2 regions of the Luteibacter sp. P1_D3 genome follow, and region 1 is predicted to be linked to the other one. Evidence: predicted binding sites of a transcription regulator. Region 1 holds the regulator's gene; the other holds the start of a gene.

What was found. The regulator FliA, encoded in region 1, starts transcription of late flagellar genes. The targets are predictions, from matches to a motif close to TAAAGTTTNNCNNNCNNNGGCCGATAA.
Region 2: the regulator FliA is predicted to act here: its motif matches at 1,606-1,632, upstream of AC1DYM_RS17935 (STAS domain-containing protein).

The regions. Positions count from the first base shown of each region.
Region 1 is NZ_JBFUAT010000001.1:262,925-266,327, forward strand. Features, by position in the region: gene AC1DYM_RS01205 (protein phosphatase CheZ) at 1-512, opposite strand, end outside; gene cheY (chemotaxis response regulator CheY) at 523-924, opposite strand; gene AC1DYM_RS01215 (RNA polymerase sigma factor FliA) at 978-1,709, opposite strand; gene AC1DYM_RS01220 (MinD/ParA family protein) at 1,706-2,581, opposite strand; gene flhF (flagellar biosynthesis protein FlhF) at 2,644-3,403, opposite strand, start outside.
Region 2 is NZ_JBFUAT010000031.1:44,533-47,935, forward strand. Features, by position in the region: gene AC1DYM_RS17925 (chemotaxis protein CheA) at 1-806, opposite strand, end outside; gene AC1DYM_RS17930 (response regulator) at 860-1,222, opposite strand; gene AC1DYM_RS17935 (STAS domain-containing protein) at 1,233-1,550, opposite strand; gene AC1DYM_RS17940 (DUF7660 family protein) at 1,698-1,949, opposite strand; partial or broken gene AC1DYM_RS17945 (hemagglutinin repeat-containing protein) at 1,953-3,403, opposite strand, start outside.

The DNA of each region.
Region 1 (3,403 bases):
ATGAACGATTCGACCTGCGCCACGCGCTGGCCGGAGAGATCCTGCCAGGACTGGGCTTCGACCATCTCGCCCAGGCCGATGTCGCAGCTCTGCGCGAAATCGCCGACGCGCACGGCCAGGGCCGTCGCGCTCGTTGCGAAGGCGGGATCGGCCTGGTCGAGCACCAGCACTTCGTCGGCCTGCTTGGCCAGCGCCTGCGCTTGCGGGCGCAGCTTGTCGCTGAAATCGAGGGTGCGGTGGGCGGCCTGCGAGCTCATCTCGAGCACGTCGCGCAGGTGCTTGCGCGCGTCGCTCATGTTGCCCGGCACACCATCGCTGGAGATATCGGAGGCGAGGCGGCGGACCGACTCATGAAGATCGCGCGCGAGGTGGCCCAGGGCCAGGAACAGGTGCTGTTCACGGCTGCGCAACAGGCGGTCGAGCGCCTGTTCGAAGGCGACGCTGTCATCGGCATCGAGCAACTCGCGCAGCTCGGGAACGACCTCGTGGCCGGCGGTAAGCATGGTGTTCATCGTTATTCCCTTAGCCCGCAGCCGCGGCGAGTCGTTCGAAGATCTTGTCGAGCTTTTCCTTCAGCGTGACCGCCGTGAACGGCTTGACCACGTAGCCGTTCACGCCACTCTGCGCGGCAGCGATGATCTGGTCGCGATTGTTCTCGGCCGTGACCATCAGCACCGGCATCGACTTCAGCGCGGCGTCCGCGCGGATCGCGCGGAGCAGGTCGATGCCCGTCATGTTGGGCATGTTCCAGTCGGTCACCACCAGGTCGAAGGGCTGGGCGCGCAGCATCGTGAGCGCCGCGTTGCCGTCTTCAGCCTCCTGGATGAGGGTGTTCGTGAATCCCAGCTCGACCAGGAGATTCCTGACGATGCGCCGCATGGTGGAGAAATCGTCCACCACGAGGATTTTCATGTTCTTGTCCAAAACTCGTCTCCGCCTGACTGCGCGTTCTTACCGGCGACGGCACCGTAATGCCGTCAATGCTTGTCTTTCCAACCCGTCATGCGTGCGCGGAGGCGGATCAGGGCCTGGCCATGGATCTGGCACACCCGCGATTCACTCACACCCAGCACCGCACCGATTTCCTTCAGGTTGAGCTCTTCATCGTAGTACAGCGACATCACCAGCTTCTCGCGTTCGGGCAGGCCGTCGATGGATTGGGCCAGCGCATCGCGCAAGCCGTCCTGTTCGAAGAGCCCTTCCGGACCCGCGGCATCCGGGTCCGCGACATCGATTGCCGCGCCTTCGTCGCCTTCGGGCGCCGTAAGACTGAGCAACCGCGCGCTCGCCGCGTCGGCCAGAATCTGGTTGTACTCCATGGCGTCGATGCCCAGCCGCTTCATCACTTCGGCGTCTTCGGCATCACCACCCGTTTCGTTCTCGATCTGCCTCGTTACTTCAGCCACCTCGCGCAACTTCCGGTGCACGGAGCGGGGGGTCCAGTCCGTCTTGCGCAGTTCGTCCAGCATCGCGCCCCGTATGCGGATACCCGCATAGGTCTCGAAACTGGCCGCGCGAGTCGGCGAGTAATTTCTTGCGGCCTCCAGCAGTCCGATCATTCCGGCCTGCATGAGGTCGTTTGCATCCACGCTCGGCGGCAGCCGGCCCATCAGGTGATAGGCGATCCGGCGCACCAGCGGCGCGTGGGTTCGTACCAATTGATCCGCCGGGATTCGCGTGACTTCAAGGTATTCCGTCGCAACGCTCACAGTGGCAACCCTCCTCCCAGGTGGGACCGCTCGGCGAAAAAGCCGATGCGACCCTGAGCACGGGGTTCGGGTTCACCCCATGTATCGACCGACCTGGCCAGATTCTTGAATCCGACGGCGGATCGGCTGCTCGGCCAGACATCGACCACCGCCGATTGGCGGCGAATCGCCTGGCGCAGGTACTCGTCGTGCGGGACCATCCCCATGAAATCCAAGGAAACATCCAGGAACCGGTTGGTCACCCGGGACAGTTTCTCGAACAACTGGCGGCCTTCCTGGGCGTGGCGGACCATGTTGGCCACGATGCGGAAGCGGTTCACGCCGAACTCGCGGCTCATGACCTTGATCAGGGCGTAGGCATCGGTCAGCGAGGCCGGCTCGTCGCAGACCACCACCACGACTTCGTCCGAAGCGGCGGCGAACATGGACACGCTGTCCGAAATGCCGGCGGCGGTGTCGACGATCAGGTATTCGGGAGCGATCGGGTATTCGTCGAACGCGCGGATGACGGCGGCGTGCTCGATGTTCGGCAGCTGCGCCATGCGACGGGCGCCGGAGGTGGCCGGAATCACCTTCAGGCCATGCGGCGCCTGGAGGATCAGATCCTCGATGCGGCACTCGCCCTCGAGCATGTGTCCGAGATGACGGGTCGGCTGCAGCCCGAGCAGCACGTCGATATTGGCCATGGCCAGATCGGCATCGAGCAGGACMACGTCGCGTCCGCCCATGGCCAGGGCCATACCGAGGTTGACCGCCACGGTGGTCTTGCCGACGCCGCCCTTGCCGCCCGCGATCGCGATGCTGCGTGTGGGGCGACGGTCGTCAAGCCAGTTGAGGCCGGCGGCCTGGGTGCTATCGACGTGTGTGGTCATGAAGGAGTTCACTGCCGTGAAAGAGTGTGCGGTGGCGGTAGTCACGTTATGCGGGTTCCCGATCAGGCGAGCGCGGGCGCCGCGGTGCCGAAACGATCGGCAAGGATGGCGTCGTCGGGCTCCTCGTTGCGCTGCTTGAGCAACTGGGCCGCGAGGCAGACCAGCTTGCGCGCATCGGCGGAGGCGATGTCTTCGGGCACGCGCTGCCCGTCGGTGGTGTAGTCCAGCGGCATGGCGTGGCGAATGAGTGCCGACAGGGCGCCGCCGATCAGCGGTGCCTCGTCGAGCTTGGTAAGGATGGCGGTCTGCGGCGACAGCGGCGCGTACGAGCGGATCGCGTTGTCGATGGCCTGGGCCTGCGCATTGGCGGCGAGCACCAGGCAAACGCGCAGGTTCGAGGTCGCGCGCAGCGTGTCGAACTGCTGCTGCAGCTTGGGATCGTTGCCGGCCATGCCGGCAGTGTCGACCAGCACGGTGTGCTTGCTGCGCAGCTGGAGGAGCACGTTGCGCAGGCTGTCGGCGTCATGGGCGTTGTACACGCGCACACCGAGCAGGCGGCCGTAATGCTCCAGCTGCGCGCCGGCACCGATGCGGTACTGGTCGGCGCTGATCAGGGCGACGTTGGAGGCACCGTGGCGAAGCACGGCGCGCGCGGCGAGCTTGGCGATGGTCGTCGTCTTGCCGACGCCGGTGGTACCGACCAGCGCGGTGACGCCGCCGCCGACCGTGTCGAAGTTGCGCCCGCTGGTGCGGATGTTGCGCGAGAGGATGCCCAGCGGCAGGTAACGTGCCTGCTCGGCGGTCATGCCGGCGGGCAGCTCG
Region 2 (3,403 bases), on a different contig from region 1:
GACTCGCTATTGGCAGCGGGATCGCGCACGGCGCGCGACGCGGCAGCAGCCGCCGGTGCAGCGGCCACAACCTCGGCCACCGGGGCGGGCGCGGCGATGCGCGGCGTCACGGTCAGGTCGCAGTCGCCATCGACCCAGTCGAACACGCCTTCGACGGCGGCGCGCTTGGCGCCGGCATCGAGGCGGAGCGTCCAACCGAGGTAGGACGACTCGGCGTCCATATCGGCCAGCGCGGGAAGTTTGCTGGCATCGCAGGTGACCGCGAGCGGACCGAGGGCCTCGAGTTCGCGGAACATGCGGGCCGGATCGTTACCGGACTTCAGCAGGTAGTCGAAGGGACGGAAGGCGATGTCCCAGCCTTCGATCGCTTCGACCGGAGCGGCAGCCTTCGCGACAGCTACCGGAGCGACCGCGTTGCCCGAGACCATCGCCGACAGCTCGGCCAGGAGGGCCTGGCTTTCCGCCGTGGCGGCCGGCTGGCCGGTCATCGACAGGGAAAGCATGTCGCGCACGGTGTCACCCGAACGCAGCAGCAGTTCTACTACGGCCTTTTCCATCGGACGGCGGCCGCTGCGGACCTCGTCCATCAGGTTTTCGGCGACGTGGGTGAAGGCAGCGACATCGGTGAAACCGAAGGTGGCCGCGCCGCCCTTGATCGAATGGGCGGCGCGGAACACCACGTTGATCAGTTCCGGATCCTCGGCGCCCTCGTCCAGGGCGAGCAGGGCCTGCTCCATGGCGTCGAGACCATCGAGGCTCTCCTCGTAAAACGCCTTGTGGAATTGCGCCAGATCGACTTTGGACATGGGGAGACCCTGGAATTACCGGAACACTAAAGTGGAAACAGACGCGGCTGGGATCAGCCGAGGACGCGGTTGACCGTCGCCAGGAGCTGGTCCGGATCGAACGGCTTGACCAGCCAGCCGGTCGCGCCGGCCGCCTTGCCTTCCATCTTCTTTTCCGGGTTCGATTCGGTGGTGAGCATCAGAATGGGGATACCGCGGTAGTCCGCACGGGTGCGGATCTCGCGAACCATCGTGATGCCGTCCATCACCGGCATGTTCACGTCAGCCAGGATCAGGTCGAACTTGTGGACAGCTGCCGAATCGAGTGCCGCCTGGCCGTTATCGGCCTCCTCGACATCGTGACCGGCACCGCGAAGGGTGAAAGCCACCATGCTGCGCATGGAAGCCGAGTCGTCTACCGCAAGAATCTTAGCCATCGGAGCACCTTCAGTTCACGCCGGCGCGAGCCGGCAGTTCAATCAATGAGTTGAGGCCGAGCACGGCCACGCCGCGCTGCAGGCTGTCGCTGGCACCGGTCCAGGTCACGGAAAGCCCGGCCGCACGCGCATCGCGGGAAAACGCCGCGAGCAGCTGCAGGGCCGCCGTATCCACCTGGGCCACCGCCGTACCGTCAAGTTCGACGGCGTCGCCGGCGGCAAGCGCCTTGAGCAGGGTATCGCGCAAGGCCGGGGCCGCGGCAATACGCAGGTCCGCGTCGAGCGCCAGGGGCGCCAACGTTGCGTCTTTGGAGGATTTCTTCGCCATCGTCCGTACCGGTTCGGCCCTGGGCGCGTGTCGCCCGGGGGTTCGTTCGATGGTCTTATCGGCCTTGGGGGGGAAAGCTTTAGGGGGTGGTGCCAATTCGATGATGGTCCGAGCAAGACGTTCCCTATACATACGGGTGTCGAGTCGCTACTCGTAGACCCTTGATGCACTTAGGACTTTTGCAAACGTGCTCCAACTCGGACTAGTAACCTTCCCGTCACCGCTGGCCTTGGCGTACTGATCTGAGGATCTGGTCCAGGCAGCCATGGCGGACAGAAAGCTTGCCAGATCCGGGTTTTCCCACTCGTCCGAGTTGAGTGCGAGATCTTCGATCAACGCGTCAACGAAGTCCGCGAAATGGTCTTTGGTTTCTATATCCATGAATTGATCAAAGCGCATGCGTTAGCCTATTTGGGAAGGCGCAACATCTATTTTCACGCACACAACCGGCTTGAAGATATCGACCGTCTCTCCACCTACCTGGTAGAGATTATTCTTCTGCAAAAAGCCGCGTGCCAAGGAGTCATCGGCGAGCCCCTTGCTTCCTCCGATTTGATCCGTTCCAAGACCGAGGTCTGTCGCAGAATCCTGCAGTCGAATCGCCTCGAGAACAAGTCTGTTCTGGGCTTCCTCAGTGCTCAACCCGTTCTCCTTCGCGAACTCCGCAACGTTAGCCAGAACACCCTTCAGCAGATCCGGGTGCAGCTTCTCGTTGTAGACCTGGCCCGCAAGTGCGGTGCTCGCCCCCGCACCACCGCCCGCAACGCCACCGATTGCCGCCCCAGCCAATTGCAGCATTGCCTGACCTTCAGGGCTGCGCGGAGAAATATTGTGCTGTTCAAGGTACGTCTCCATCGCGCCACTCGCAGCTTCGCTGACACCCGCACCCACCGCTCCTTGTAATGCATTACCGTCGCCCATGACGGTGGTCTTGCTGCTGAGCAGGCCGCTCTTCTTTTTCTTCGTATCGGTGACGACCTCGTGCGACTCGCCCTCGGCATTGAGCGTCAAGTCATGCCCAGCCGCCAAGGTAAGATCACCCGTTTTCGTCCCAATCGTCGCCGCATCCAGCGTGGCGTCATGACCGGCCGCAACCTGCACGCCCGTCCCGGCATCCACGGTCACCCCACGCACCGTCTCGTCGGTAGTCGTCTGGGTGATGTGCTTCTTGCCTTCCTTCCAGCTCGACGTGCTCGTCTGGCTATCCGTAACCGCCGTCATATTCAGGTCGTTGCCGGCCTGCAATGCCGCGGCGCCACCTACCTTGATCTGGGTACCTTCAAGCGTGGCATCGTGGCCTGCCGCTATGGCCAGGTTGCCACCGGCATCGAGGCTCGTGACGTCGTGCGTGGTCTTGGTCGATGTTCCGTTCGTCGTCGTCGTGAGCGACAGGTCGTGACCGGCCAGCAGGGCCATGTCGCTGCCCGCATTCAGCGAGCTGGCCTGCGCGCTGAGATCGTGACCCGCCTGGACCATGAGCGAGCCGCCCGCCTCGACGCTGCTGCCCTTTGTCTGCGTGCTCCAACGGGTGCCGCTCTGTACGGCGCCCAGGGTCAGGTCATTGCCTGCCTGGAGCGCTGCATTGCCGCCAGCCTTAACCGTCGTTGCCGAGAGGTTGAGGTTGTTGCCGGCTACCAGTGACAGGTCCTTCCCCGCACTGAGGGTGAGGCCTTCAGCCTGCGTCCCCGTGATCGAGTTACTCCACTGGTACGGATGTGTCGTCGTGAGGCTGGACTCCAGCGACAGGTTGTTCCCCGCCGCCAGTGCCAGGCTGCCACCCGCCGATACACCCTGCCCCGCAAGGGTCAGATCGTGCCCGGCCGAAAGCAGCGCATCTCCGCCCGCGCTGACCG